Regions from separate parts of the Buttiauxella cochleicola genome, predicted to be linked through region 3. Evidence: predicted binding sites of a transcription regulator. Region 3 holds the regulator's gene; each other region holds the start of a gene.

Region 1 (7,341 bases), on a different contig from region 3:
GAGATTGTTATCGTAGAACACGGTACTGGAACGCATGTTTTTAATGGTCAACCGTATACGTTGAGCGGGGGCTCCGTCTGTTTTGTGCGTGACCACGACCGCCATTTGTACGAGCAGACCGAAAACCTCTGCCTGACCAATATTCTGTATCGTGCACCCGATGCGTTTTGCTTTTTGTCCGGGCTCGATAAGCTGCTGCCACAGGAGCAGGACGGCAATTATCCATCCCACTGGCGCGTGAACCAGCCGGTGTTGCAACAGGTTCGCGGTTTGATTGAAAAGTTTGAACAGATTGGTGAAGCAGCGGATACCCACGCCGTCGCTAACCGTGAAATTCTGTTTATGCAACTGCTGGTGTTGCTACGCAGAGGCAGCATGATGGAAGGTGCTACCAACTCGGAAGGCCGCTTAAACCAACTAATGGCGTGGCTTGAAGACCATTTCGCCGAAGATATATGTTGGGAGCAACTGGCCTCGCAATTCACCCTTTCCCTGCGCACGCTGCATCGTCAGTTAAAACAGCAAACCGGCATGACACCGCAGCGTTATCTCAACCGTTTACGCCTGATGAAAGCCCGGCACCTGCTGCGCCACGGCGAGGAGAGCGTAACGGATATCGCCTTCCAGTGCGGGTTTGGCGACAGTAACCATTTTTCGACGCTTTTTAAGCGCGAGTTTTCCTGGTCCCCGCGTGAGATTCGCCAGGGGCGCGACACACAACTTCAGTAATCGCGAAGGCAATCACCGTTTTTTTAGCCAAAAAAGCCAATACTTTCTGATTGTTCTGGTTTTGAGGTATTGCTGTGGCGGGTCATTTAGTTCTCAAAAAAGCAGATTTTTTCGCCTCCACCGTACAACCCGTAGCGGTGGCCGACCGCTATCCGCAAAACGTCTTTGCCGAACATACCCATGATTTCTGCGAGCTGGTGCTGGTGTGGCGCGGCAACGGCCTGCACGTACTGAACGACCGCCCCTATCGCATCACCTGCGGCGACCTGTTTTATATTCGCGCCGAAGATCGCCACAGCTACGAATCGGTTAACGGCCTGGTGTTGCATAACATTATCTATTGCCCGGAACGGCTGAAGCTCAACGTCGACTGGAGCGAACTGCTGGATAACGCGGCAGCTTCTGGAAAAGACCCGCGCTGGCGTTTGAGCAGCCACGGCATGGCGCAGGCACGCCAGTTAATTGGCCAACTGGAACACGAAAGCGTGAAGCCCGATGCGCTGTCGTTGTGTTTGACGGAAAGTCTGTTTCTGCAGCTGTGTATTCTGCTGCGTCGCCACCGTTACAAATCTCAGGATGCCGCCGGGCCAGACAGCAACGAAACCCTCGATTTATTGATGGCTGCGCTTGGGAAAAGCCTCAACACGCCTTTTGAACTATCGCAATTTTGCCAGCAGCATCAGCTGGCAGAGCGCTATTTGCGGCAGTTTTTCCGCCAACAAACCGGCATGTCCATCAGTCAGTATTTACGCCAGCTAAAGATTTGCCAGGCTCAGGATTTATTGCGCCATAGCGAGCTGTTGATTGGGGATATCGCCACACGGTGCGGCTTTGAGGATAGTAACTACTTTTCAGTGGTGTTTACGAAAGAGACGGGGATGACGCCACGGATGTGGCGTCAACGATACACGCTTCAATTGGATACCCTAAATAATTCAAGTTGCAGGTAGGCGGCAAAGGAACTTATCCCCAGGAGCTTACTAAAGTAAGTGACTGGGGTAAGTGAGTGCAGCCAACAACCCTGCGACTTGAAGTATGACGGGTATTACGCAGCCATACCAAGGCCGACGATGTTTGCCGCAATAATAATCACCACACAACCGATGCTCAGTACACCAACAGGCCTTCTACCTGCTGACTTCCACTCTTTCATGATCAAGCCGACCAAACCGCCGCACAGCACGTAGAAACTCATGTGCAACATCCAGCTCATGTAGTCGTATTGCGCAGGAATTTTGGCGTGGCCCCAGGCGTAGAAGAAGAATTGCAGATACCACATCAAACCGGCAAGGGCTGCGAAAAGCACGTTGCTGATGATCAGCGGTTTTGCCAGTGAGAAGTCGGCTTTTATCGACAAGCTCTGCATTTTGGCCAGACGAATGAAGCAGTAGCCAAGGTTAATTACCGCGCCGCCACCCATAATGATGACGTAACTCGGCAGCGCGACATACAGTGGGTCAACGCCCAATGCTGCTGCGGCTTCATGCATCGGTTTTGCGGCGTCCATCGCAAAAGACATACCCGCCGAGAAAATGCCGCACATTACCGCTAGTATCAGCCCTTTTTTCAGGTTGAACTCTTCGGCTTTAATGCCCATTTTGCGTTCTTTAAGTTGCCCTGCGCGGGTGACAATCGCCACGCCCACCAGTGCCACCAAAACGCCCAGCAGTGTCATGCGCCCGCCAGGTGTGCCGATTAAAACATCAAATTTTCCGGCAATAATTGGCGTCATTAACGTACCGACAATCAGCGTGATACCAATTGCGATGCCAATGCCCATCGACATGCCGAGATAGCGCATCGTCAGGCCGTAGTTAATGTTACCAATGCCCCACATCGCACCGAACAGGAAGACTGGCAGCAGGGTTGAAGCGTTAAACGAACCGTAGTAAGCCCAAAAATCAGGAAGCAAAATGTAGCTGACCAGCCATGGCAGGATTATCCACGAGACGAAACCGCCAACGGCCCACATGGTTTCCCATGACCAATGCTGTACTTTCTTAAAAGGGGCGTAAAAGCAGGCGGCGCTTGCAGCACCCACCAGATGCCAGATTATCCCCATTGTTATTGCGTTACTCATTTTCTATCCCTCTGTTTTAGCCAAAAACGCAGGGGTGACAACTGGCAACCCCAATGCCATTGAGTCTAAAGAGTGAACAATGGGCGAACCTTCCATGTACTGCCGCCGCAGGGGTAAAGCTGGCAAAATTCAGGGGGTAGGATTGATGGGAGTCACAGTTCTTTATATCCCTTCAACCTGTTTTTGTAGGGTGGATAAGCGGTACGCGTCATCCACCATTTCTCGGATTAACAGATTTTCACGCTCTGTACGCCAAGCAGCCAGGCGAGTTTTTCCAGAACCTCACCCTGATGCCCAAGACCAATTGCACAATGATGAGCTGGCCCGCCGAGGCACCATTGGGTGGTGAAATCACGAGCATTTAACGGGAAACGGTAGCGGCTGTTGGTGTTGCCGATATCCAGCACTTCGCCCGGCACGGCTTCACCTTCGGCGTACTGCAAACGCACACCGTTTTGTGCATCCTCAACAATAGAAAGGAAAGTTACCGGGCCGGGTTTCACCGTCATCTGAATCGACACGCCTTTGCCCGGTTTGCCGTGATAAACCGGCAGAGGAACAAGGCACACATCTCCTTCGGCCATTAGCGGATGCGCCGGGCCATCATGCCCCCAGAGCACTACATCATCTTTAAACTCAATGCCATAAGGTTCCGAAAACGAGCCACCCGCCCCCAGAAGTTGCTGGATTTTCATTGCCAGTACGTTTTTGATCTCATACTCCCCGGCGACCGGAACGCCGCGCTGAGTCAGCAGCGTGTTGCCGAGAATAATTGAAGTAATTATGTTCTCGTAAGCGTTGCCGTTGCGTCCTTCGTAGTAATAGGCCAGCGCGCCGAGGCGGTTGTTTTCGATGAGTTTGTCCATTGCACAGGCGGTTTGCACCGCGCGTTCCAGTTCGACCTTTTCACAAGACGGATCGATTTGCAGCGAGGATTCAACTTCCTGCCATTTTTGTGCGCAGGTCTCAGGCGTGACTTGCTCGCGATATTCCGCCAGTTCGCACATTTCAAGCGGTTTGAAACGCACGCCAAGTCTGGCACTCAGATTGGTCATGTTGCTGTAAACATCTACCATGCCATCGTAATAGTGACCCAGAACGCCCACCTGGCAAGCAGACAACCCTTTTTGTACTTCCAGCGCCTGTAGCCATTGCGAGGTTTGCTCCCAGACATAGTCATCACCTTGTAATGCACCAACGATAAGTTGATAACGAATACCTGCGCGATTAAATACGTTCGCCAACTCTGGTGCACTGCACGCCTGGCAATGAGCAAGCCACTCACCGGTACGTTGACCGCGATCGGTCATGTCACGGATTTTGGCGTAGGGCAAACCTGGCTCCGGTTGCAGCGCCAGGATAATCACCGGCTTATTTATTTTTTGCACCAGCGGCAGCACGGTTGAGCTAAGCGCGTAAGTGCTGATGTAAAGCACAATGGCATCGACCGGCTGGCTTTGGAGTTGCGTAGCAAACGTATCTGCATTGGCGACGCTATCAATCAGCCCACCGTTAATGACAGTGGCGTTAAGCGTTGTGAGGCGTTGGTCAATGTGCTGCAAATAGTCCGTCAGGCGTTGTTCGAGGCCCGAAAACTGTGGCCAGTAAGTATCAAGGCCAATACCGAAAAGGGCGATATTAAGCGACATAAGGATGCTCCTGCGTATGAAGAAACGCTGACTATCACCCTAATTTTTCCGTACTGCCTTTGCCGCAATGCCAGTTTCTGAACAGCGTGGCAAAAAACGATTTATCCACCTGACAACGCTCACATTTTCGCCATCATGCCAAAAAGTTATAACCTTATAAAAACTACGGCATTGATAATCATTTTCAATATCATTTAATTAACTATAATGAACCAACTGATTACGCGGCGTTAACAGCTTGTTCGCCGTTCGATAATATCCCTAAGACCTTCGAGTTACAGGAAGGCGGCAAGTGAATGAGTCCTGATGAGCTTAGTAAACTAAGTGATTCAGGTGAGTGAACGCAGCCAACGCATCTGCAGCTTGAAGGGGGACGGGTATAAATGGAGATGATGAATATGAGTTATACACTGCCATCCCTGCCTTACGCATACGACGCCCTGGAACCACATTTCGACAAACAAACGATGGAAATCCATCACAGCAAACACCACCAGGCGTACGTAAACAACGCGAATGCAGCGCTGGAGTCTCTGCCAGAGTTCGCAAGCCTGCCTGTTGAAGAGCTGATCGCTAAACTGGATCAACTGCCGGCAGACAAAAAAACCGTTCTGCGTAACAACGCAGGCGGCCACGCTAACCACAGCTTCTTCTGGAAAGGCCTGAAAACTGGCACCACTTTGCAAGGTGACCTGAAGGCAGCCATCGAGCGTGATTTCGGTAGCGTTGATAACTTCAAAGCTGAATTTGAGAAAGCAGCAGCAACACGTTTCGGCTCCGGCTGGGCGTGGCTGGTTCTGAAAGGCGACAAACTGGCTGTTGTTTCTACTGCAAACCAGGACAGCCCTCTGATGGGCGAAGCGGTCGCTGGCGTTTCTGGCTTCCCAATCGTGGGTCTGGACGTTTGGGAACACGCTTACTACCTGAAATTCCAAAACCGTCGCCCTGACTACATCAAAGCATTCTGGGATGTGGTGAACTGGGACGAAGCAGCAGCACGTTTTGCCGCTAAAAAATAAGTTGCATTGCAACTGACGAGAGGCGAGCCTGATGGCTCGCTTTTTTTATGTCTGTTGCAGGGAGGTTCAGATGCACTATTCGCTAAACGTTTATATCGGCAAAATTCGTGAATATCAGGGCAGTAGGCCGAGTGCTATCGCCAAATATCAGGTCGATGGTGAACTTAAACTCACCGAACTGGGCCTTGAAGGCGATCAGCAGGCTGAAAAAGTCATTCATGGTGGGCCGGATCGCGCGTTATGCCACTACCCACGTGAACATTATCTTCACTGGGCGCGTGAATTCCCCGAACAAGCTGAGCTTTTTACCGCTCCTGCCTACGGTGAAAACTTATCGACCGAAGGCCTGACAGAAAAAGATGTCTATATCGGCGATATTTTCCGTTGGGGAGAAGCACTGATTCAGGTCACGCAACCGCGCTCACCCTGCTTCAAGCTGAATTACCATTTTGGCATTAACGATATGTCTTCTTTGATGCAGGAAACAGGTTATTGCGGCTGGCTTTATCGAGTCGTAATGGCAGGAAATGTATCGACGGAATCACCGCTTGAGCTGGTTTCTCGCGTTAGTGATGTGACGGTCGCAGAAGCGATTGCGACAGCATGGCATATGCCATTTGATGATGAGCAGTATCACCGGTTACTTTCGGCTGCGGGGCTATCCGTGAGCTGGACACGGACCATGCAGAAACGGCGACTGCAGGGGAAGATCGAAGATAATTCCCGAAGACTTTTTGGGAAATAAACCCCAGATACGAAAAAACCCGCCGAGGCGGGTTTTTAAATTCTTAGCTTTGCTAACGTTAACCTTACAGGTTAGTTACGTTACCAGCAGCTGGGCCTTTAGCACCACTTTCGATGGTGAAAGACACTTTCTGGCCTTCGTCCAGAGACTTGTAGCCATCAATCTGGATAGCAGAGAAGTGTACGAACACGTCTTTTGAGCCATCGTCAGGAGTGATGAAGCCGAAGCCTTTGTCAGAGTTGAACCATTTTACGAGACCAGTCATTTTGTTAGACATAGATATTACCTTTTAAATTAAATTTGCCTTCCGGCGCAATTGGAATGTTTTACAGATTTTTTAAAGCGATAAAGGAAGGTAGATCACGTCGAAGGGTATCTATGATAACTCTTTGAGGACTGCGCTACTAAACTGCTTAAGGGTCTGTGCTTCAAACCGATGAATGCATTAACTCATATAACAGCAGTGAATAACAAGGTTTATTTTAGCCGTCCGAAGGGCTGGAGCTCAGGCCATCTGCGGTCTGGACGCTCAGAGTAGGGGTAAACTCAGTAAATAACATTGTGGCGATAGAGCGCCGATTCGAAATCTTCCTTCATGCTTGCATAGAGTAAAATGCCGATTTCAGAATGGTTGCTGTCATCATAAAAACAACGATACTCATTTTCCACATCCAGCCACTCACGAATCCTGACACCTTTGTCCGCGAGAGTACCGTTTATACGATATCGGCTTGGGTCCTCTGAAATAGCCGCAACCGAACGTAACAACAGCGATTCAATGAACGTTCCCGCAGCTTCCACACCGATAAATTGTGACTTAAAGAATTCAATATCCTGGAGGCTTTTCACCGCAGTTTCGGTAAGTACAATGCTGTGTTCCTTCACTTTATACTCCCTGTTTATTTCCTTGCGGAACGGAGTCGTTGGAGGGCCGCTTCAGGCAAAACCGTTTTCCCTTCTGTCACCTCGAGCTTAGCCTTCATCACCAGTTTTAATAGCGCGTTGCTCTGGCGCTCACGTAGGCGTTCAGCCTCTTCCAACTGGCGCTCTGCTGCTGTCTGAACAAAGAGTTCCGCGACACCGTTTTTCGTGACGTAAACGCCGCCTTCAAAAAGCTCA
Region 2 (7,341 bases), on a different contig from region 3:
GAACGCAGGGTATCCAGGTAGTTTTCTTTAACAACTGCAGCTTTAACCTGGTTCAGGATACCGGCGTTACGAACCTGTGGTTCTTTACGCTCAATCGGGTAGCCTTCGCCTTTACGGCCAGTAAATGCTTTTTCAAACATGTAACGAACGTTGAGCTCAGCACCCCAGCCGAAACCTTTAGCGAATGCCAATGACAACGCGTTACCGTTGTTGATTTGTGAGAACAGGAAAGCATCAGCAGGATCCAGGCAGTAGCCACAAACCACACCTGGGTGGATGTTCAGAGACATCATTGCGCCCTGACCTGTGCCGCAACCGGTCACAACGAAATCTACAGCTTTAGAGTTCAACAGGATACTGGCCATAATACCGAGGTGGATGTAGGTCAGGTGGTGATCCTGCTCATCGCTCATACCTACGTTGTAAACCGGGTACTCTTTCTCAGCAGCAACCGCTTGCAACTCATTAAGAATGATTGCATTTTTGCCAGCCTGACTGTTTTCCATCATCAGTGCTATTTTCATTTCCGTCTCCTGATTGGGTCACGGGATTTCCCGCGGTGAATAGCTTTGGTATGTACTAACGATACTAGCTCACAAACACACTTTCAAATTTAATGAAATTTTGTTTTAAAAAATTAAGGTGCGCTCACACTTCTGCATTCGACTGAGAGCATTCCCACATTTTCAGGCGGGTTTAGCGATGCGGAACATCGCCACAATATCGTTAAGCTGGTGCGCTTGTTTTTCCAGCTCCACTGACGACAGTGCAGATTGATGAACCAGATTGACGTTTTGCTGAGTGACCGCATCCATCTGTCTTACCGCAACCCCCACCTGCCCAATACCCTGGCTCTGCTCACCCGAAGCATTGGCAATATCTCCCATAATATTGTTCACTTGAGTGACCGCATTCAGAATCTCACCCATCGCTTCCCCCGCCTTCTTCACCTGTTCAGAACCAGTATGAATGTTATCTACGGACTCTTTGAGCAAGGTTTCTATCTCTTTCGCCGCCACTGCACTACGTTGCGCGAGATTACGCACTTCACTCGCTACAACGGCAAAACCTCGCCCTTGCTCACCGGCCCGTGCTGCTTCAACGGCCGCATTTAACGCCAGGATATTGGTCTGGAAGGAGATGCTGTTAATCACGGTCGTAATATCGACAATTTTGTGAGAGCTACTGGTTATCGTCTCCATCGTGGTCATCACTTTTTTCACCGACTCCCCGCCGTTAACTGCCGTCTTAGTCGCATTTTTTGCCAGTACGCTCGCATGGCTGGCATTTTCCGCATTCAGCGTAACCGTGCTGCTCAATTGCTCCATGCTGGCAGTCGTTTCTTCTAACGCTGCGGCGAGTTGCTCAGAACGAGAAGACAATTCGTTGTTCACCCCAGCCACTTCCGTGGCATTTCCGCGAATGGTGTGGGCACTGGAACGAATATTAGAAACGGCTTTTTCCCAATTCGACTGCATTTTTTGGATCGGTGAAACCATCAAACCAATGCAGTTACTGCCTAAATCAGGTAATTGAGTTTCGAGTTCACCACGCGCAAGAATATGCATATGTGCGCGAATATTCTCGACCGGTTTCACCAGGCAGAAATAAAGATAGCGTTCAGTTAACAAGGTAATGGCAATGCTTGCTAACACCGAAGCCCCGAGCAAGAAACGAACGATACCGATCCACTTTTCTTGTTGCGCATTCAGTACCAGGTTTTGCTGCAAATCATGTAAAAACCACAGCGCTAGTCCGGAAACACCCAGCCACGCCACTGACGAGAAGATCAGTATCAGCACCACCATGACGCGGATTTTGATATTACGAATAAACCTCATGTTTTGTATTTTCCTGGTGAAATAATAAAAAGTATTTCCTGCACCAGCTGTAGTCACCTCAGCTCCGTTTATTCGGTTTTTGTATACCAATACTGAGAGTAGACCGTGCATTACCAGTATTGTCGGCACGATTCAGCCAAACTTGATGGCAGTTATGATCAAAATTTAATCACCTTACAAATGTTGGTGATGCCCATTTTCAAGATTATGAAGTACTAAAATTTATGTTAGGAAAATCCATTTACATCGCCCTAATTGAAATTAAACAGCTTTATGCTGTTGGTCATTTTTCATTTTTGTGCGTGCTAAAATCATTAAAAAGTCATTCGAGCATCAGCATAATGAAAACTGTTTATTTAATTTTAGCCACGGCGTTATTAGCTGGATGTACGGTGAATAAAACGCCTGTGCCCGTAAAAAGCAGTGAAGTGGTGGGCGTGGTTCGTCTGGGATTTGACCTCGCGCCATTACAAACGGCAAAAGTGGATACTTATGTTGCGCAATCTGCAGCCAGCCACCAATGCCAGCAGTGGGGTTATATCGCCGCATATCCTTACGGAGAGCCAATCAAAACCTGTAGCGTGACCAGTGGCGCTGTGTGCCTGAGCCAAAAAGTGACGCTTGAGTACCAGTGTCGCGGTGTGGGAATGGAGCGGTATCTGAAAGATGAGAGTGTCGTTCAATAATAGAACAATTATCTTTACGTCATTAACATTAGGGTTGGCTAAGATTTATCTTCTGACCCATAAATAAACAGTAATAATTCTTATTTTCAGAACGAATTAATTATAAAAAAGAAATAATATTAACAACCATTCTCATTACAATAATATAATTAACAATTCCTTTGCATTCTAGAAATAATAAAATTAAAGTAGCGACATTGTTAAATATACATTCTTGTGGAGCACACCATGCTAAAAGCTGAAATGATCGAAAAACTTAACGAACAAATGAATCTTGAGCTTTATTCCTCCCTGCTTTATCAACAAATGAGTGCCTGGTGCAGCTACCATAGCTTTGAAGGGGCTGCCGCTTTCCTGCGTCGCCATGCTCAGGAAGAGATGGAGCATATGCAGCGTCTGTTTGCTTACCTGACTGACACTGGAAGCTTGCCACGCATTAATGCGGTCCCGGCACCAGACCATGATTACTCATCTTTAGATAACCTGTTTAACGCCACTTACGAACATGAGCAGTTAATTACGCGCAAGATTAATGAATTGGCTCATGCTGCGATGACATCTCAGGATTATCCAACTTTTAACTTCCTGCAATGGTATGTTTCTGAGCAGCATGAAGAAGAGAAGCTGTTCAAGTCCGTACTGGATAAATTAAGTCTGGTTGGAAAAAGCGGTGAAGGTCTGTATTTCGTAGATAAAGAGCTTTCTACCCTCGATACTCAAGCTTAATAAAATATTTCCGGCAAGTATATTTTGCACTTGCCGGTTCTCCTTAGCTAAAACTCTCTCTCCCCTCTGTCATTCCTGACAATCACTTTTCTGCTACAAACCTTACACTGTGGCGGATATCAGTTAAGCGTCTATACTCCAAATCAGCACCTTCTTATGGCAGTTTTTCTATGGCTACTTGCTGGGTGCAATGAACTGCTCCACACATAAATTGTTAAGCATTATTTATAATAATAAGCGTCATGTTTTTCCTGTTATTTGCAATAACTAATATGGACAATATGATAAAATGTTAAGCAAAAACAACAAATTAATTAGAAAGCTATTTTTCCATGAATCATGGGATATTATGATCATCAAAAATAACTCTCATTCTTTCCCTGACAACACCCTGGATATTCTAAATAATTCACAAGCAAAATTACTTAAGAAAAAATATACCTTCCAGGCAGATCCTTTTATTATAGAGAAAGATAATAAACTCTACCTTTTCTATGAAGCACTTAGCTTTCTAAATTCTAGAGGCATTCTCAGATGTCGGGTTCTTGACGATAATCTTAATGAGATTCAGGATATCAAACTAGAAGGGTTTGATGAGTTAAAGTGCCATTTATCCTTCCCATATATTTTTTATCTTAACGATAATCTGTTTATGATTCCGGAGTCTTCGGAGCGAAAAGAAGTGATACTCTTCCAATCCACTGAGTTTCCCACTCACTGGAAAAAGGTAAAGGTGCTAATTTCTGACGCTGAATTTACCGATAATATATTCTTCACTCTAGATAATACCTGTTACCTCATTTCTACCACGCTGAAAAATGAGATGATTATTCATACAGCAGATCAAATCCTCGGTGAGTGGAAAAAAATAAACCCGTTTTTAAAACTGTGCAACCACCATCACCGTGGGGCCGGCGCTTCTTATTTTATCAATGATAAGAAATATATCCTCACTCAAGAATGCACGGCTGACTCTTACGGAAAATCCATTTTTATCAAAGAATTAACCAACCTCAACCCACTGATTTTTGAAGAAAAATTGGTGGCGCACGTTACACCTGAAATCAACCAAAGCGCAGGTATTCACACGTTAAACTTTTCGAATAACCATCTTGTTTATGACACCAAAAATTGGGTATTCAGCCTTTTATCTCCTTTAAAAAAGGTTCTATTTAAGGCTTGGGTTAAATACCGTAAAAATCGTTTGCCTGAATAAACATAAGAACAACCCGTCGACCGGTGCTACGCTTTCAATAGTTGACAGTAAATTAAGCACCTAATACCACACTAGTTTTGTAATATTTATCTGGAGATATTATGGCAATTCTTGTAACCGGTGGTGCTGGATATATAGGCTCACATACTGTATTGGCTTTACTTGAAAGGGGTGATGACGTCATCGTTATCGATAATCTCTCTAACTCATCTCAAGAATCTTTAGACCGGGTTGCAGAGTTAACAGGAAAAAAAACAACTCTCTATGTTGCTAATATTTTAGATAAGAATGTTTTGAGAACTATTTTTTTAAAACATGCGATTACTGATGTGATTCATTTTGCTGGTTTAAAATCTGTTGGCGAGTCAATTAAAAAACCACTGGAATATTATGAGAATAATGTTTCTGGGACAATAGTGTTACTTAGTGAGATGCTAAATGCCGGTGTTAATAGCCTCATTTTCAGTTCATCTGCCACCGTCTATGGGAATCCCGAAAAAGTGCCGTTGAGTGAAGATTGCCGGACCGGTGGAACCACAAACCCTTACGGCACATCCAAACTGATGGTTGAGCAGATTCTGCGTGATTTCTCCCTCGCACAACCGGAGTTTCGCATTACCTGTTTGCGCTATTTCAATCCGGTTGGTGCTCATCAATCGGGGCGAATTGGCGAAGATCCTAACGGTATTCCAAATAATCTGGTTCCCTATATTTCGCAAGTGGCAATCGGCAAACTCGAATATCTGTCGGTATATGGCAATGATTACCCTACACCTGACGGCACAGGCGTTCGCGATTATATCCATGTGCTGGACTTAGCAAGTGGTCATCTGGCGGCATTGGATCATCAAAACAAGGATTCATCTTTTAAAGCGATTAATCTGGGTACTGGTGTGGGTTATTCCGTCATTGACCTTATTGAGGCATTTGAAAAAGCATCTCAGACAAAGATTAACTATAAGTTTGTGGAACGCAGGGCCGGTGATATTGCGGAATGCTGGTCAGATTCATCTTTAGCAAAACAATCATTGGGATGGCAGGCCACGCGAACGATTGATGAGATGATGCGTGACACCTGGAACTGGCAGAAAAATAATCCGAATGGTTACAGTTCTTAGTATGGCGGGACCCATGAATGGGCCAAGTATTACCAACGCATATGCAGCTCGAAGTATGACGGGTATTTACACTCTGAGTCTGTCTTTCCAGACTCAGAGCCAATTAATTACTGACATTTAACTTAGAAATCCGATACCAGCTATCACCTCGCTTCCCTTCGTTAGCCAGATTAATTCTCGATTTCCCCGTCCCATCCAGCATTGCCACTTCGATATAATACTGCCCGTTAGCCACCGTCGAAGGTATTGGCAGTTGATAAATGGTTGGTCGCTTTCCAGGTAACCAGGTGCGAATATCATCACTGGTTTTCCCCTGAGCAATGACTTTGTTCGACTCGTTGACCACACGCCATGTCACGTCATATTTCAAGTAAATGGGTGCGATCCCGTCATTAGTCCACTGGCTATTTAGCGTCAGGATACCGCCTTTTGCGACAGCAGAATTATGGCTCAATGATACTAAACGAAAGCGATAACCCAGTTTGGTCAGCGCCCGGTCGACAATGCTGCGATACTCTTCTGGCACCGCCCGTGACTTCAAATTAATCGTACTGGCGTGTTGTGCGATGGCCCAGTCAAATGTCCGTTGTACTTCGGCAAGAGTGTAATGTTGCTCGGTTTTCCATTCCGGCATGTACCCGCAGATTTCAAAACTCACAGGCGCTCGTTTCCAGGCATCATTAAAACCGGAATACGCAGCTTGAGCCGCCTCTAAGCGCTGCGGATAATCATCTTCCATCAGATTCCAGGTCGACGAAAAGTTACGCCAGTCGCCCAGACAGTCAGCCCGCCAGCCTGCGCCCTGCTTCACGGCGCTGACCAGATTGTCGCCACCGGCAATCAACATAATTTTCGGTGTTTTTGGAAACGCGGCAAAATGCATTCTGACGTACTGTTCTAATTGCGCTGGTGTGTAGCGTTTATCGAGCGGTTTCAGTGAGGGGAAATTGCTGTTGTGCCACTCTCCCCACGACCCCACCATGCCAATATCAAGGTATGCCAGGTTTTCATTTCCGTCGTAGCGCTTGCCGAAAGCATTGAGCAAACGCTGGCTATATTGGAGAAATACGGGGTCATCCAGATTGGGAGCGAAGGTTTTTCCGTCTGAAGTCCAGACGCCCTTAACTTTTTTAATTAACCAGTCAGGGATTTTTGAATCGCTTTCCGGGCCATCGAGCGCCATAAAGCGCAGCCCAACGTTCATCGCAGGCGTGTGCATCGCCGCGAATTTAAAAGCGTCGTCAACCAGCGCGTAGTTAAATTGCCCTTCAACCGGTTCAAGCTCGCTCCAGTAGAAGCGCTCGTATTCAATGCCAGGATTCGGGTAGTCGGCCTCGGTGTGTTGCTCGCCGTAACCCTGGTGAAAACTGGCAATGCCCATGCCGGGGTTGGTGAGCGGACCAGATAGCGCCATCGGTGTAACGACTGTCATCGACTCAGCCAGTACGGTTCCCGGTACGACCATGCACATCAACGCTATAAAAGTTTTAATATTCATGAGACTCCGTTATCCGTAGTGGGTTATTGACCCAAAAGCTACTTGTTCCTCAGACTGAGCCACCAGTCCCAAATCCCAACATGGAAATCATGAATGAGATCAATGCCTACTGCAGACTTGATCATATATAGCGTAAGTAACACGCAGAGCGTTGCGAACAGCAAGCCAGAAAGGATCAGAATCGTCACGACGATGCGCACCAGTGTCGATTCTTTACGTAGTCGCTTGCGGAAATCTCGCCCTAGCAAAAAGACCA
Region 3 (7,341 bases):
CATCTTCCGTACCGGAAGGACGCGCCGCAAACCAGCCGTTTTTAGTCATCACTTTCAGGCCGCCGATGGATGCGCCGTTGCCCGGAGCCGCCGTTAAGCGTGCGGTGATCGGGTCACCCGCCAGGGTGCTTGCGCTCACCATTTCTGGGGAAAGTTTAGACAGTGCCGCTTTCTGTGCGGAAGTGGCGGAAGCCTGCAGGCGGTTGTAGCTAGGCGCGCCGAAGCGTTCAGCCAGTTCGTCGTAATGCTGCTGCGGGTTTTTGCCGGTTACAGCAGTAATTTCTGCCGCCAGCAGGCACATAATGATGCCGTCTTTATCCGTCGACCATGGTGTACCGTCAAAGCGCAGGAACGATGCCCCGGCGCTCTCTTCGCCACCAAAACCGAAGCTTCCATCGAACAGCCCGTCAACAAACCATTTGAAGCCAACCGGAACTTCTACCAGTTTGCGGCCCAAATCGTTAACCACGCGGTCAATCATCGCGGAAGACACCAGAGTTTTACCGACGGCAACATCTTTGCCCCACTGCGGGCGGTGCTGGAACAGATAGTTAATCGCAACAGCAAGATAGTGATTTGGGTTCATCAAACCTGCAGGAGTGACGATACCGTGGCGGTCGTAATCCGGGTCATTGGCGAAAGCCAGGTCGAACTTGTCACGCAGCGCCAGCAGACCTTCCATTGCGCACTCGGATGAACAATCCATGCGGATCGCGCCATCTTTGTCTAGATGCATAAAGCGGAAGGTTTGATCGACGTGATCGTTAACAATCGTCAGATCCAGATTGTAGTGTTTGGCGATGCGCTGCCAGTATTCGATACCGGAACCACCGAGTGGATCAACACCCAGCTTCAGGCCCGCTTTCTGGATGGCGGCCATATCAACGATATCCACCAGCCCTTCAATAAACGGCTGCACCAGATCTTGCTCTTGTACGTGGCCACTTTTCCACGCCTGATCAAGAGAGATACGTTTCACGTCTTTCAGACCTGCGGCCAGCAATGCATTGGCACGATCTTCAACAACTTTGGTGACATTAGTATCAGCCGGGCCACCATTTGGTGGATTGTATTTGATACCACCATCATCAGGCGGGTTGTGTGAAGGGGTAATAACGATACCGTCTGCCAGTGCACCGCCATTTTTGTTATGCGTCAGAATGGCGTGAGAGATAGCCGGCGTTGGCGTGTAGCCATTCGCCTGCTGCACAATGACATCCACACCGTTCGCAGCCAGCACTTCCAGTACGGAGATAAACGCAGGTTCAGACAGCGCGTGGGTATCTTTACCCACGTAGCACGGCCCGGTAATGCCATTTTTTGCACGATCTTCTGCAATCGCCTGAGCAATCGCCAGAATGTGAGGCTCGTTGAAGTTTTGACGTGCCGCACTACCACGGTGACCGGATGTCCCGAACTTCACCGCATGTTCGCTATTCCCCACTTCAGGCTTCAGTACATAATACTGGGCCGTCAGTTGGGCTACGTTAATCAAATCGCTCTGTTGTGCCGGTTGTCCTGCACGAGGGTGGTTAGCCATTGGCCTTTCCTTCTGACGCGAGGTGTTAAATTGTGCCGCAAACCTTTTCAATCAATTCCGCCGGGAACTGCATTGATTGCATGATGTGTTCGATCATGCTGCATTTACGACCAGTATTGGTGTTAGTAATAACCCAGTATGGCGTTCCTGGAACATGCTTAGGTTTGGTCTGGTTTCCGTTTTGCAGCAACGTCTGTTCATTACCTGCAAAATAGACACGTGTACGACCATGCAGCGATTCAGTCGCTTCACCAAAAGCTTGAGCATCAAGTGTATACAGAGTTGAAAGCACCATCATGAAACGGTTAACCGCTTTCTTTTGCTCCGCATATTCATCGGACAGCAGTAATTCACGAACCGCACGAACGCGATCGCGTGCTTTATTTACGGGTTTGGCTTCCGGAGCAGGTGCAGCAGTTGCCGCCGTCTGACCGGTAGTTGCTGGTGTAGCTGGAGTTTGGCCGGCGGTAAATTTCAACATGCGCCGTAAAATATCGGACGCGCTTTCACCAATGTGCTGCGTGTGGCTGGCAATATAGCGATAGAGCTCGTCATCAACTTCAATTGTTTTCATCTTAATCCAGTGCGATATCTTTTCTGAATTGACCCAAATAATTCGAGTTACAGGTAGGCGGCAAGGGAGCAAATCCCCAGGAGCTTACTAAAGTAAGTGACTGGGGTTTGTGAGTGCAGCCAACACCCCTGCAACTTGAAGTATGACGGGTATACAAGTTGTTGGGATTATAAGTACAAAACCCAACCTCGGGTAGCGCCAAGCTTTTGTCACACCACAAAGTCAGACTAAACTGGAAATTTGCGGCAGTGCGGCAGGATGCCGTTATGATACCCTAACCACACGAAGTAAAAAAAAAGAACTTTGCCATGAAATTGAATGCTCGCCTGCAAACTGCGCAACAATCGACTAGTAATTCCCCCATCGTCCTTATTCACGGTCTTTTTGGTAGCCTTGATAACCTGGGCGTGCTGGCCCGTGACCTTGGGCAGGATCATGATTTACTGCAAATCGATCTACGCAACCACGGGTTATCGCCACGAAGCGAAGAGATGAACTACGCCGCGATGGCGCAAGATGTGGTTGAAACGCTCGACGAGTATGGCATTGAAAAAGCCATTATTATTGGCCATTCAATGGGTGGCAAAGTGGCAATGGCACTGACTGCTATTGCCCCGGAACGTATTGATAAACTAGTGCTGATTGACATTGCCCCAGTGGATTATCAGGTTCGTCGCCACGATGAAATTTTCGCTGCGATTAATGCAGTTACCGAGGCAGATGTTAAAACTCGCCAGCAGGCCGCGACCGTTATGCGCGAGCATCTTGATGAAGAAGGTGTCATCCAGTTTTTGCTGAAATCCTTTGCCGATGGCGCATGGAAATTCAACGTGCCGGTATTGTGGGACCAATATGAGAATATTGTCGGCTGGGAAAACATTCCTGCATGGAATGAACCCGCGCTATTTATTCGCGGCGGGGCGTCTCCTTATGTTGATGAATCACATCGTAGCCAGTTGCTTTCGCAGTTCCCGCAGGCACGTGCGCACGTCGTGGCCGGGGCCGGTCACTGGGTTCATGCTGAAAAACCTGATGCTGTTTTGCGCGCAATCCATCGTTTTATCGACGAATCCGCAGCAAACTGATTAAAAACAAACCGACTGGCCGCAAGTTGCGGCTAACGCGTTGGCGCGCAAGCCATGCTGATGTATGATTGCGCGCTAAATTGCGCCAGAGCACCCCGCTCCGTGCCACCTGAATTCCCTGTCAGTAGTCTAATCATGGCAAAAGAACAAACGGACCGTACTACATTAGATCTGTTCGCGGACGAGCGTCGCCCGGGGCGACCAAAAACCAATCCGCTAACGCGTGATGAGCAATTGCGTATCAACAAACGCAACCAGCTCAAGCGCGATAAAGTACGCGGCCTGAAGCGAGTGGAGCTAAAGCTCAATAACGATGCGGTAGATGCTCTCAATCAGTTGGCTGAAGCGCGCAATATCAGTCGTAGTGAATTGATTGAAGAGATACTTCTCGAACAACTGAAGCAACATCTCAGTTAGTTTTAGTGCTATGCCCTGGTATGCAATTTTGCAGTCTGTGCACACCGGGGCGATAGCAGTTTCCGCACCACGAAGTGTTCTGCTATGATTGCCCTATCTGTGGCCAAATAGCAGCCACCATACCATTAAGTATCAAGAGGTTATTTTACTCATGGCAATCGTAGGCATTTTTTTCGGCAGCGACACTGGTAACACCGAAAATATCGCGAAGATGATTCAAAAACAGCTCGGTAAAGATGTTGCTGAGGTGCATGACATTGCTAAGAGCAGCAAAGAAGACCTGGAAGGCTTCGACATTCTGCTTCTCGGCATTCCAACATGGTATTACGGCGAAGCCCAGTGTGATTGGGACGATTTCTTCCCCACTCTGGAAGAAGTTGATTTCAATGGCAAACTGGTCGCGCTGTTCGGTTGCGGTGACCAGGAAGACTACGCAGAATACTTCTGTGACGCATTAGGCACTATCCGCGACATCATTGAGCCGCGTGGTGCAGCAATCGTCGGTCACTGGCCAACTGCTGGTTACCATTTCGAAGCATCTAAAGGTCTTGCAGACGATGACCACTTTGTTGGTCTGGCGATTGACGAAGACCGTCAACCAGAACTGACTGCTGAACGTGTTCAGAAGTGGGTCAAACAAGTTTCTGAAGAACTGAACCTGGCTGATATCATCAACGCCTGATTCCAGATGTGGCGCAACTATTAGGTTGCGCCACATTGATAGTTATTTCCGATTAAAATAATTGCTACAAATTTTTAACTTTTCAGTTTGTCCCTGTACAATGAACTCCTGACAAAATAGCTAACAAGGCAATCAAATCGCGACTCAACCGCCATTTCTTAGCTTGATTATGCATAATACTTGCGGTTCCCATTTAGAAGTGGCAGTTCTATAATGAGACGCATTCATCTTAACGCTCACCCTGAGTCCGAGCGAATCGTTAAGCAACAGGACAATTTCCGCATGACTGACAACAATACCGCATTAAAGAAGGCCGGCCTGAAAGTCACGCTTCCGCGATTAAAAATCCTTGAAGTGTTGCAGGGGCCGGTGAACCATCACGTCAGTGCGGAAGACTTATATAAACGTCTGATTGATATGGGCGAAGAGATTGGTCTCGCCACAGTTTATCGTGTATTAAACCAGTTTGATGATGCAGGCATTGTGACTCGCCATAACTTCGAAGGCGGCAAATCCGTGTTCGAACTTACACAACAGCATCACCATGACCACCTGATTTGCCTGGATTGTGGCAAAGTTATTGAATTCAGTGATGATTCAATTGAAGCCCGCCAGCGTGAAATCGCATCTCGTCATGGTATTCGTCTGACTAACCACAGCCTGTACCTTTATGGTCACTGCGCTGAAGGTGATTGCCGTACCGACGAAAACGCACACGAAATCAGCGAAAAGTAATCTGCATATTTTGGCATCGGATTCAGATGCCAGATGTAAAAAAACCGGTGAACAAACTCACCGGTTTTTTTATTGCCTGAATTCAGCGATTACTTATTGTTAGCACGAATCTCTTGCCAGATTTTATCGCACTTGGCTTTGACCGCCTGGTCATTACCCGTACGAGTTGCCTGGATGCAGTTCTGGTAATCCAGGGTGCGCACCGTTTCTTTCTTCGCAAATTCCTGGTGCTCTTTTTCCTGGCCTAACACATTTAACACACTCTGGCAGGCCTGGATTTTATCCGGATTGCCTTCTGCGGTGTTAATACAGGCACTATACGCTTGCTTTAGTTTTGTATCTTCCGGAGCCGTTTTAGGTTGCTGCTGCGCACACGCACTCAAACCTAACGCCATCACCATAGTCAGTACGATTTTTTTCATGCTTGATATCCTTAAGAAAACCGGGCGCTTTCACGCCCGGATTCGAATCAGAAGATGGTGAACGGTGCGATGACGATGAATTTCACATCACGCTCATCCTGGAAGATGTTGCCGTAACCACCGCCCCAGCTTGGGATGTCTGAATGGTTGTCGTACTGAGTGAAGTGCAGTTTGAACAGCGTGCCTTTCGCGCGACCATCCTGAACGGTGTACAACGCATCAAGGCTGTATGCAGATTCTTTCAGGCGATTATCCGCATCGTAGTAACCGTCAGTGGTTGGTTTAGAGCTTGGTTTAGCATCCCATGCGTACACATAAGAAGCACCCACTGCCCAACCGGCCAGGTTCCAGTTGCTCAGGTCATACATCGCGCCTGCAAATACTGCTTTTTCACCGTTGGCGTTGAAGTCAGAGCGGTTATCCCACCACACATCAAGACGACCGTTTGAAGATGCATAAGTTGGGGTCATACGCTGCAGGAAGTAACCTTGCTGGCCATCGGCCTTCACAATAGTTCCTTCAAGACGCAAATCAACCTGTCCAACTCTGTATCCAAGAGTCAATGCCTGCAACCATGCAGTGCCATCGTACAGATCGTTAACGCTGCCATCAGAAACTTTGTCACGCGTACCGTAGAACTGGTAGCTGGTTGTTAACGGGCTACCCGCGATATCAAATTTGTAGCTTGCTTTGGTGAAGTACTGATCAACGTAGCCTTCAGCCTGCCCAAATGCCGCTTCGAGAATGAAATCATTTTTGAAGTCATACTTCGCACCAAGAGAGTGTAAATATTCAACTTTGGTGTTTTTGTCATTCTGATAGAACTTGTCCATTTCCAGGTGCCATGGAGCTTTATACTCGTTGGTCCACATGTAGGAGAAGCTCAGCGCACCAGAATCGCCGTAATCAAAGTTTGCACCGGCTTCAGCGCCCTGGTAAGTACCAGGCATGAAGCTCCAGTGTGGTGCGAGCAAGGTTTGGCCGGTTGGCTGAATGTAACCGCCACGCGCCCAAACCGGGCCGTATTTGAATTTAGCTGCGGCTTTATAAAGGCTAATGCCACTTTTATCACCGGAGAAATCTTCATCGTAAGCTTTGTTTACAGAGGAGAATGCGATTTCGTTAGGGTGACCGCTATCACCATTTTCTGCCATTTCGATAGCAGTAAAGGCCGCAATATCCAGACCGAACATGTCAGCGGCGAAACCAGACTGGAAGTCCAGATTGGCGTTCCAGGTGGAATGCGCAAGGTTAGTTTCATATTTATCAGTCGTAACATCTTTACGGTCACGCTCACGCTGCCAGTAATAAACACCACCGGTCAGAGTTGAGTCATCCACAAAGCCTGCTGCGCTTGCCTGAGGGATGACTACCAGTCCTGAAAGAGCCGTGACACCTGCAATTGCAAGCGCCAGTGCACTACGTTTGCCACTAAACGTACGCATATATTATTCCTCTTTGACGTATCAATAATCGCCGGACGTTAAAAGACGCCTTATGGCGAAAAAAAGTAAAAATGCCTAACGGCTAAAGCGGTTATGAATATTTGCCCGCATTACTGCTGCCCTTAAGACTATTTTTCGCGACGCGAATTATCAATGACTTTGTAAGAGTTCATTCCGATATTATGACAGAGAGCACATAATTTATGAGTATTTGTAACAAATCATGCCTTGAGAGTTTTATCTTGATAATTACTATTTATAAAATACAAAACTCTACATGAGAGCGCTCACATAATTAAAATAAGAATTTTTAATGTTCCGAGGTTGACCATAAAAAGTTGAAAGGAAGAAGTGTAAATAACATTAATTCGCAACGCGAATGTGAAGATTTATTTAAGCAAATGATTATAAAGCGAAAAAAAACGCCGCAATTTGCGGCGT
Region 4 (7,341 bases), on a different contig from region 3:
CTGCCTGCGCCACATCCGGCAGCGCCTGCAAAGCGCGGTCAATGTCGCCCAATTCAATGCGTTGCCCACGAATTTTTAACTGATCGTCACTGCGGCCAAGGTATTCCACCGCGCCATTATCAAGCCAACGCGCCACATCGCCGGTACGATACATGCGCTCGCCCGCAGCAAAAGGATCGGCAACAAAGCGGCTGGCAGTAAGATCCGGGCGGGATAAATAGCCCTGCGCCAGTTGGATCCCGGTAAGGTAAAGATCACCTGCGATCCCGACAGGAACCGGGCGCATTGCCGAGTCCAGAATTCGCAGCCCGGTATTCCACACCGGCCAGCCAATCGGCACGCTGCTGCCTGAAACCTGTGCTAATTCCGCACCAAATGCCGGATACCAGCTCACGTCGACCGCGGCTTCCGTTGGCCCATAAAGGTTATGCAGTGGCACGTGGATGAGCTGTTCCCAATGGCGGCAAAGTTCTGTTGGCAGTGCTTCGCCGCTACAGAATACGCGTTTTAAAGTTGCGCATTTCGCCACCGCGTCGGCATCGGTTAGTGCCGCAACAAACGCCGCTAACATTGATGGAACAAAGTGTGTAGTAGTCACTCGATAACGAGCAAAAAGCTGCTGCAACGCCTCCGGGTCGCGGTGCGCTTCAGGTGGGGCCATAACCAGTTGTGCGCCAACAATATACGGCCAGAAAAATTCCCAAACGGACACATCAAAACTGCATGGCGTTTTCTGCAAAACCACATCGTCACCGTTTAACGGGTAGTGATTTTGCATCCACAACAGGCGGTTAACGATAGCCTGTTGCCCGACCATTACCCCTTTCGGGCGACCCGTGGAACCGGATGTGAAGATCACATACGCGGTATGTTCCGGGCGAGAGAGATTGTGAGTCTGCGGCGGCTTAAACGCTGTCAGCACATTTTGATAGCAGAAGGTTTGCAGGCCATGAACAGCACTAAAACGTGGTAACTGCTCTTGAGAAGTGAGCAACAAACGTGGCGCGGCATCTTCAAGCATCATGTGTAACCGGTCATCGGGGTAACCAGTATCCAGCGGCAACCAGGCGGCGCCAGCTTCCACAATGGCCTGCAACGCCAGGGATAAAAAGACCGAGCGAGGGAGTGCCACGGCAACCACATCACCCGGTTTTACGCCACGTAACAGCAGCTCACTCGCCAATGCCTGAACCTGTTCACGCATCTCGCGATAACTGAACTGGTGGTGTTCATCCGCTAACGCCGGAGCGTCTGGTGTGCGCTCCGCTTGCTGCGCAATGAGCTCGCTTAACGTTGTCGAAGGGACTGACGTCTGCGTAGCATTTACGCTTTCCAGCAGCGAGGTTTCGGATTCATGCAACAGTTGGGCATCTACGCATCGTAATGCAGGATTGGCCGCAAACTGGCGCAAAAGAAGCGGCAAGCGCGCAATATGCTGCTGCAAAGTTTGCGCATCGTAACGCTCGGCATTTGCCAACATCTCAAGGAAGAAGTCACCTTGTTCGCTGATGTAGAGCGCAATTTCCAGGTCGCGCACCGGGCCTGAAGCCAGTTGATGCGTGATGCCTTCAATACCATTGAAATCAAGCCGGTAATCGAACATTTTCAGGTTTATTACTGGGCCATACAGCGGTTCGCCATTTGCGATCAGCCCCAAATCGCGCTGGATTTGTTCAGCATCGTAACGCTGGTAACGGCGTATACCTTTCAGTTCTTTGGCGAGGTTTGTCGCAAGGCTGGCGAGGGTGTAGTCGGATTCAATACGTACACCAAACGGCAATACATTCAGCACCGGGCCGGTGGCACAAAGTGCGGCGGAACCCATGCGGCGCATAAAGATAAAACCGGCGGAATACTCATTGCGGCCACTTAAGCGCCCGAGCCACAACGCCACCAGTCCTAACGCCATATCGGCGGCTGTCAGGTTTTGCAGGCGGGCGTTTTCAACCAGTGCATGAAAATCTGCCGACTCAAAACGTAGCGTCTGGCGAATCAGTTTTGTGCTAACCCCTTGGCCAGTAAGCGGTTTGGTTGACAGAGTGGCAGGTGGTGGCAACTGTTTAGCTTTGCTTATCCAGAATGCAGAATCACGCCGCCAGGCATCCGTTTTGCGGTAATGCTCGTATTCTTCAACCACTTCGCTAAACGGAGTAAATGGCGTGGGTTCAGGCGCTTGGTTTTGGCACAAGTCGCTATAAATATTGGCAATTCGGCGGGTAATAGCGGTGAAACTAAAGCCATCGACAACTAAATGATGAAAACGTTGATACCAGAACCAGCGTGTGTTTGAGATTCGCAGCAGTTGATGATGGTAAAGCGGCTTACCGCAGGCAATGCGCAAATCCCCGTCGAGATCGTCGCGCATCATCGCTTGTGCGGTGGCGATCGGATCGATTTCATTGCGCAGATCAACGCAACAAGGGGCAACAAACGACGCGTTGGGGTCTATCCACTGCCGCGCTTCGCCGTCCACTTCGCTAAAGCGCATGCAAAGGGTATCGGCCTCTTTCATGCCTGCCACTATCGCCCGGCACAGTAACGCTTCGTTGAGTTCTCCATTTAGCTCAACATAGTGTGCCACGCTCCACATATTAGACTGTTGTGACAGCTGATCCGCCATCCAGATTCCGGGCTGTGCTGCTACAAGCGGCATGGTTTTGATCTGTTGTTCCAGTGCTGGCGTCATCATTGATTCACTCACCAATCACCTCTTCTTTTGCAAAGGAGGCGGGTTGAAGATCGCTCCAGTTGGCAAGCAACCAGCGGTTGCATTCATCGTTTGATGCGGGTTCACAAACCACCTGCCAGCCATCGGGCAATGCACAATGTTCCGGCCATAAGCTGAACTGTTGCTGCGCATTTTCAAGGATGAAAAAACGGCTCTGCAACGAGTCGAAAGGGTTACTGAATTCCATAGTTAACTCCGCTCTTTAAGGCGCTTTCCAAAGCCAGGCGAGACCGTCCAAAAGGCCACCTCGCCAGCAAAGCGCATCGTGCCCACCATCAACCTGACGGTAGAAAACAGCTCGCTGTGTTTGTTGTAGTAAGGGGTAAATTCTTTGATTAACTTGATAAATGAGAGGTTCTCTGACCCCTGCCTCAAGATAGATACGCAGCGCTTTTTCACACGCAAGCCCATCTTCCAATTGCCGTATCAACTGCCCGCCTTGCTGGTTGTTTTCACGACGTGGCCACCAGTAAGAACCTGACTGGCTCAGCACACAGCCAAATTGTTCAGGCCAGTGAAGTGCGGCATAAAGCGAGGAAAGCCCGCCAAAGCTTTGCCCGGCGACTACTGTGGTTTCAGGGTTTTCATTCCAGCGGGTAACCGTGCGCAGATGTGGCAGTAATTCTTCTTGTACTGCCAGCCAAAACTGCGCATTACAGGGCAGTTCATCACTGCGGGTTGCGTTGTCGATGACATCAATCAACACATAAACGGCGGGAGGTAATACGCCAGCATCAGTTTGAGCCTGAAGTGCAGACCACACTGGCATCCCTTCAACCCAGAATTGGCCGTCGAGCAAAATCGCCAACGGGCGCTGCTCTGGCTGGGCGTCACCGGTTGCAAAAATCCATACACTACGCTGGTTTTTCAGGCGCTCACTCAACCAGGAAATATGCTGAGGTGTGTGATACGGCGTGTCTGGTTTATCCCAACCGGCCTGCATTGGCGCATCAGGAAGATGGAGTGCTGACATCGGATGCCCTCGCCCACCGAGCCAGCTTTCAGGATTTAGCGGGTCGGCAATCGCAAGTGGCAACAGTTTTCGCCAACCTTCTCGCAGCGCCATGCGCTCCGGCACGATGCCTTCAAAAGCCTCTGCCGGGAAATCATCTTCGCTGTTTGTTGGAATGAGGCAATAACTGCCGCGCCATGTAGCAGTTAGCTGCGTTTGCCATTGCCAGACATCAGTTCCGGCAATGCGTTCGAGCGTTTGCGGACGCGAGCGTTGATGGTGATCTGTCACGCCCGTGATGTAAATCCAGACTCGCTTTATCGGTGAGGTTTGCTCGCAACCCTGGGGGTCACGCCACAAAAAAGTCACCTCACACAAACCGTCATTTTCACAGGTAACGGCGGGGATCCCTTGCGCCTGTTTTTCCTGCCACCAGCTCTCACTTCCTGTCAGCAAATTCGTCACTCGAACATAACCTTATGAAATTATTGATAACGGTCAATAATCTTGAAATATATTGATAATACTATTGATAATTATTTGCATTTGCAATAGCGTATTTCCGCGCTTTGGGCTACCAGCTTCCTGGTGCAAAAACAATTAATTGCCGGACTTGAACGCACGATTCCCTCATTTCGGGGCTGTTGCAGACAGTTTCGGTATCGCTTCGTAACATCCATGCTGCGCCCGATCCCTCTGGGAATGGAATGACACCGGGCCCAGCGGAAAAGCAGGCCGCCATAATGAATAAGAAAATTAACTATTCCCTCGCAATGCTAATCAATCTGGGAATATACGGTGTTGCAGCACCTGTCTTTGCGGCAGAGCAAGCGGCACCAGCAACGGCTCAGACCGCTGCTGCCAACAATGACGACACACAAAATCACGCTGAAGAAGACACTTTGATTGTTACCGCCGCCGCGCAAAACTTGCAGGCACCAGGCGTTTCAACCATCACCGCTGAAGAGCTGAAAAAACGCCCACCAGCGCGTGATATTTCCGAAATCGTCCGCACTATGCCAGGCGTTAACCTGACCGGTAACTCCACCAGTGGCCAACGTGGCAACGGCCGCCAGATCGATATTCGCGGTATGGGTCCGGAAAACACCTTGATTCTTATCGATGGCAAACCGGTCACCAGCCGCAACTCGGTAAGACTTGGCTGGCGTGGCGAACGTGATACACGTGGCGATGCAAGCTGGGTACCACCTGAAATGGTCGAGCGTATCGAAGTTATTCGTGGCCCGGCCGCAGCGCGTTACGGTAACGGTGCGGCAGGTGGTGTAGTCAATATCATTACCAAAAAAGGTACCGGCGAATGGCATGGTACCTGGAACACTTATCTCAATGCGCCTGAGCATAAAGACGAAGGCTCCACTAAGCGCACCAACTTTAGCCTGAACGGCCCACTGGGTGGGGATTTCAGCTTCCGGCTGTACGGCAACCTCGATAAAACTCAAGCCGATGCCTGGGACATCAACCAGGGCCATCAGTCTGAACGTACCGGTATTTATGCCGATACCCTGCCAGCCGGGCGTGAAGGGGTAATTAACAAAGATATCAACGGCGTCGTGCGTTGGGACTTCGCACCAATGCAATCTCTGGAACTGGAAGCGGGTTACAGCCGCCAGGGCAACCTGTATTCCGGCGATACCCAGAACACCAATACCAACCAAATCGTGAAAGATAACTATGGCAAAGAGACTAACCGCCTCTACCGCCAGAGCTACTCCATGACCTGGAATGGTGGTTGGGACAGCGGCCTGACGACCAGCAACTGGGTGCAGTACGAACACACCCGCAACTCACGTATGCGTGAAGGTCTGGCCGGTGGCACCGAAGGGATTTTCTCCAGTGATAAATTCAGCGATATCGATCTGAGCGATGTGCTATTGCACAGCGAAGTGAATATCCCGATTGATTTCGTGTTTAACCAAAACCTGACGCTGGGCACCGAATGGAACCAGCAAAAGATGAAAGATTTGTCATCGAACGGTCAAACCTTTATGGGCGGCCCAATTCCAGGTTCGAATAGCACCAACCGTAGCCCATATTCTCAGGCAGAGATCTTCTCACTGTTTGCTGAAGACAATATGGAGCTGACCGACAGCACTATGTTGACTCCGGGGCTGCGCTTTGATCATCACAGCATCGTGGGTAATAACTGGAGCCCATCTCTGAACCTGTCTCAAGGTTTGGGTGATGACTTCACCCTGAAAATGGGTATTGCTCAGGCATATAAAGCACCGAGCCTGTATCAAACCAACCCGAACTACATCCTCTACAGCAAAGGCCAGGGTTGCTACGCAAGCGGCACCGGCGTGGGCTGCTATATGATGGGTAACGAAGACCTTAAAGCTGAAACCAGCGTCAACAAAGAGATCGGTCTTGAGTTCAAACGTGACGGCTGGCTGGCAGGTGTCACCTGGTTCCGCAACGATTATAAAGACAAAATCGAAGCGGGTTACGCACCAATCGGCCAGACTTCTTCTGGCAAAACCAAAACCGATATTTACCAGTGGGAAAACATTCCTAAAGCTCTGGTAGAAGGGCTGGAAGGCACGTTAAACGTACCGGTTTCCAATACGGTGAACTGGACGAATAACATCACTTACATGCTGGAAAGTAAGAATAAAGAGACCGGCGAGCGCCTGTCCGTTATTCCGGAATATACGTTAAACTCCACCCTGAGCTGGCAAATTCGCCAGGACATCTCTGTGCAATCGACCTTTACGTGGTACGGCAAACAACAGCCGAAGAAGTACAACTACAAAGGTTTGCCTGCAACGGGAACAGAAACCAACGAAGTTAGCCCTTATAGCATTGTTGGCCTGAGTGGGACCTGGGATGCCACGAAGAATGTCAGCCTGACTACGGGTATCGACAATGTCTTCGATGAACGCCACTGGCGCGCAGGTAATGCCCAGACAACGGGTGGCAATGCCGGTTACATGTACGGTGCAGGTGCCGAAACATATAACGAGTCCGGACGTACTTACTACGTGAGTGTGAATACCCATTTCTGATAGACCTCCGCTTACGCCATGCAGTCCCTCTCCTTTTTGGAGAGGGACTGCGATAATGGTCCTCATCCCAACCTTCTCCCCAAGGTAGAAGGAGAAAACATCTGATGAATACTCAGCTCACCCATTTCAGCCTCTGTGACACGACGCAAACTATCGTGCGGGTGGATTTTGACGCTGTCACTTTTCAACACGATGACCTGCTGTTACTCCCGCATCACAAGCGTCTTGAAAATGCTGTCAGGCAACGCAAAGCCGAGCATCTCGCTGGCCGGATTGCTGCCAGAGAAGCGCTGCGTCTTCATGGAATAAGCCATCATATTCCGGGCATTGGCCTGCACCGTGAACCTTGCTGGCCGCCAGGGTTTACCGGCAGCATGACTCACAGCGGCAATGTGGCGCTGGCAACAGTAATCGCTGACTCGGCGCAAATGCGTGTGGGAATTGGCATTGATTGTGCTGAAATTATTACGCCAGATGTCGCCGGGGAAATTTACCCTGGCATAATTGATAGCGCGGAAAGAGAAGTTTTGTGCTCGACCGCCCTCCCCTTTCATTACGCATTAACGCTGGCATTCTCTGCCAAAGAGAGTTTATTCAAAGCCTTGTTTCGCCACGTTGGGCGCTATTTTGATTTT

Evidence for each region. The regulator Fur, encoded in region 3, represses iron uptake genes when iron is present. The targets are predictions, from matches to a motif close to ATAATAATGAGAACNACTATCAA.
Region 1: a site for Fur is predicted at 4,630-4,652, ahead of sodA (superoxide dismutase [Mn]). Genes of this name have one in related genera too.
Region 2: a site for Fur is predicted at 2,641-2,663, ahead of ftnA (non-heme ferritin). Genes of this name have one in related genera too.
Region 4: a site for Fur is predicted at 4,204-4,226, ahead of fes (enterochelin esterase). Genes of this name have one in related genera too.

The regions. Positions count from the first base shown of each region.
Region 1 is NZ_JAJSOU010000002.1:148,188-155,528, forward strand. It holds gene rhaS (HTH-type transcriptional activator RhaS) at 1-729, shown strand, start outside; gene rhaR (HTH-type transcriptional activator RhaR) at 804-1,679, shown strand; gene rhaT (L-rhamnose/proton symporter RhaT) at 1,775-2,809, opposite strand; gene LVQ79_RS02995 (L-fucose/L-arabinose isomerase family protein) at 3,037-4,458, opposite strand; gene sodA (superoxide dismutase [Mn]) at 4,857-5,477, shown strand; gene yiiM (6-hydroxyaminopurine reductase) at 5,548-6,222, shown strand; gene cspE (transcription antiterminator/RNA stability regulator CspE) at 6,287-6,499, opposite strand; gene LVQ79_RS03015 (hypothetical protein) at 6,769-7,107, opposite strand; gene LVQ79_RS03020 (hypothetical protein) at 7,122-7,341, opposite strand, start outside.
Region 2 is NZ_JAJSOU010000006.1:71,048-78,388, reverse strand. It holds gene LVQ79_RS09760 (RpiB/LacA/LacB family sugar-phosphate isomerase) at 1-524, opposite strand, end outside; gene LVQ79_RS09755 (methyl-accepting chemotaxis protein) at 687-1,841, opposite strand; gene yecR (YecR family lipoprotein) at 2,234-2,527, shown strand; gene ftnA (non-heme ferritin) at 2,756-3,253, shown strand; gene LVQ79_RS09740 (glucosamine inositolphosphorylceramide transferase family protein) at 3,543-4,469, shown strand; gene galE (UDP-glucose 4-epimerase GalE) at 4,571-5,587, shown strand; gene LVQ79_RS09730 (DUF4832 domain-containing protein) at 5,691-7,085, opposite strand; gene LVQ79_RS09725 (hypothetical protein) at 7,124-7,341, opposite strand, start outside.
Region 3 is NZ_JAJSOU010000007.1:282,949-290,289, forward strand. It holds gene pgm (phosphoglucomutase (alpha-D-glucose-1,6-bisphosphate-dependent)) at 1-1,540, opposite strand, end outside; gene seqA (replication initiation negative regulator SeqA) at 1,566-2,114, opposite strand; gene ybfF (esterase) at 2,423-3,199, shown strand; gene ybfE (LexA regulated protein) at 3,335-3,616, shown strand; gene fldA (flavodoxin FldA) at 3,768-4,298, shown strand; gene fur (ferric iron uptake transcriptional regulator) at 4,581-5,033, shown strand; gene chiQ (ChiQ/YbfN family lipoprotein) at 5,123-5,455, opposite strand; gene chiP (chitoporin ChiP) at 5,503-6,900, opposite strand.
Region 4 is NZ_JAJSOU010000003.1:248,712-256,052, reverse strand. It holds gene LVQ79_RS05490 (enterobactin synthase subunit F) at 1-2,653, opposite strand, end outside; gene LVQ79_RS05485 (MbtH family protein) at 2,694-2,915, opposite strand; gene fes (enterochelin esterase) at 2,931-4,145, opposite strand; gene LVQ79_RS05475 (TonB-dependent siderophore receptor) at 4,424-6,706, shown strand; gene entD (enterobactin synthase subunit EntD) at 6,811-7,341, shown strand, end outside.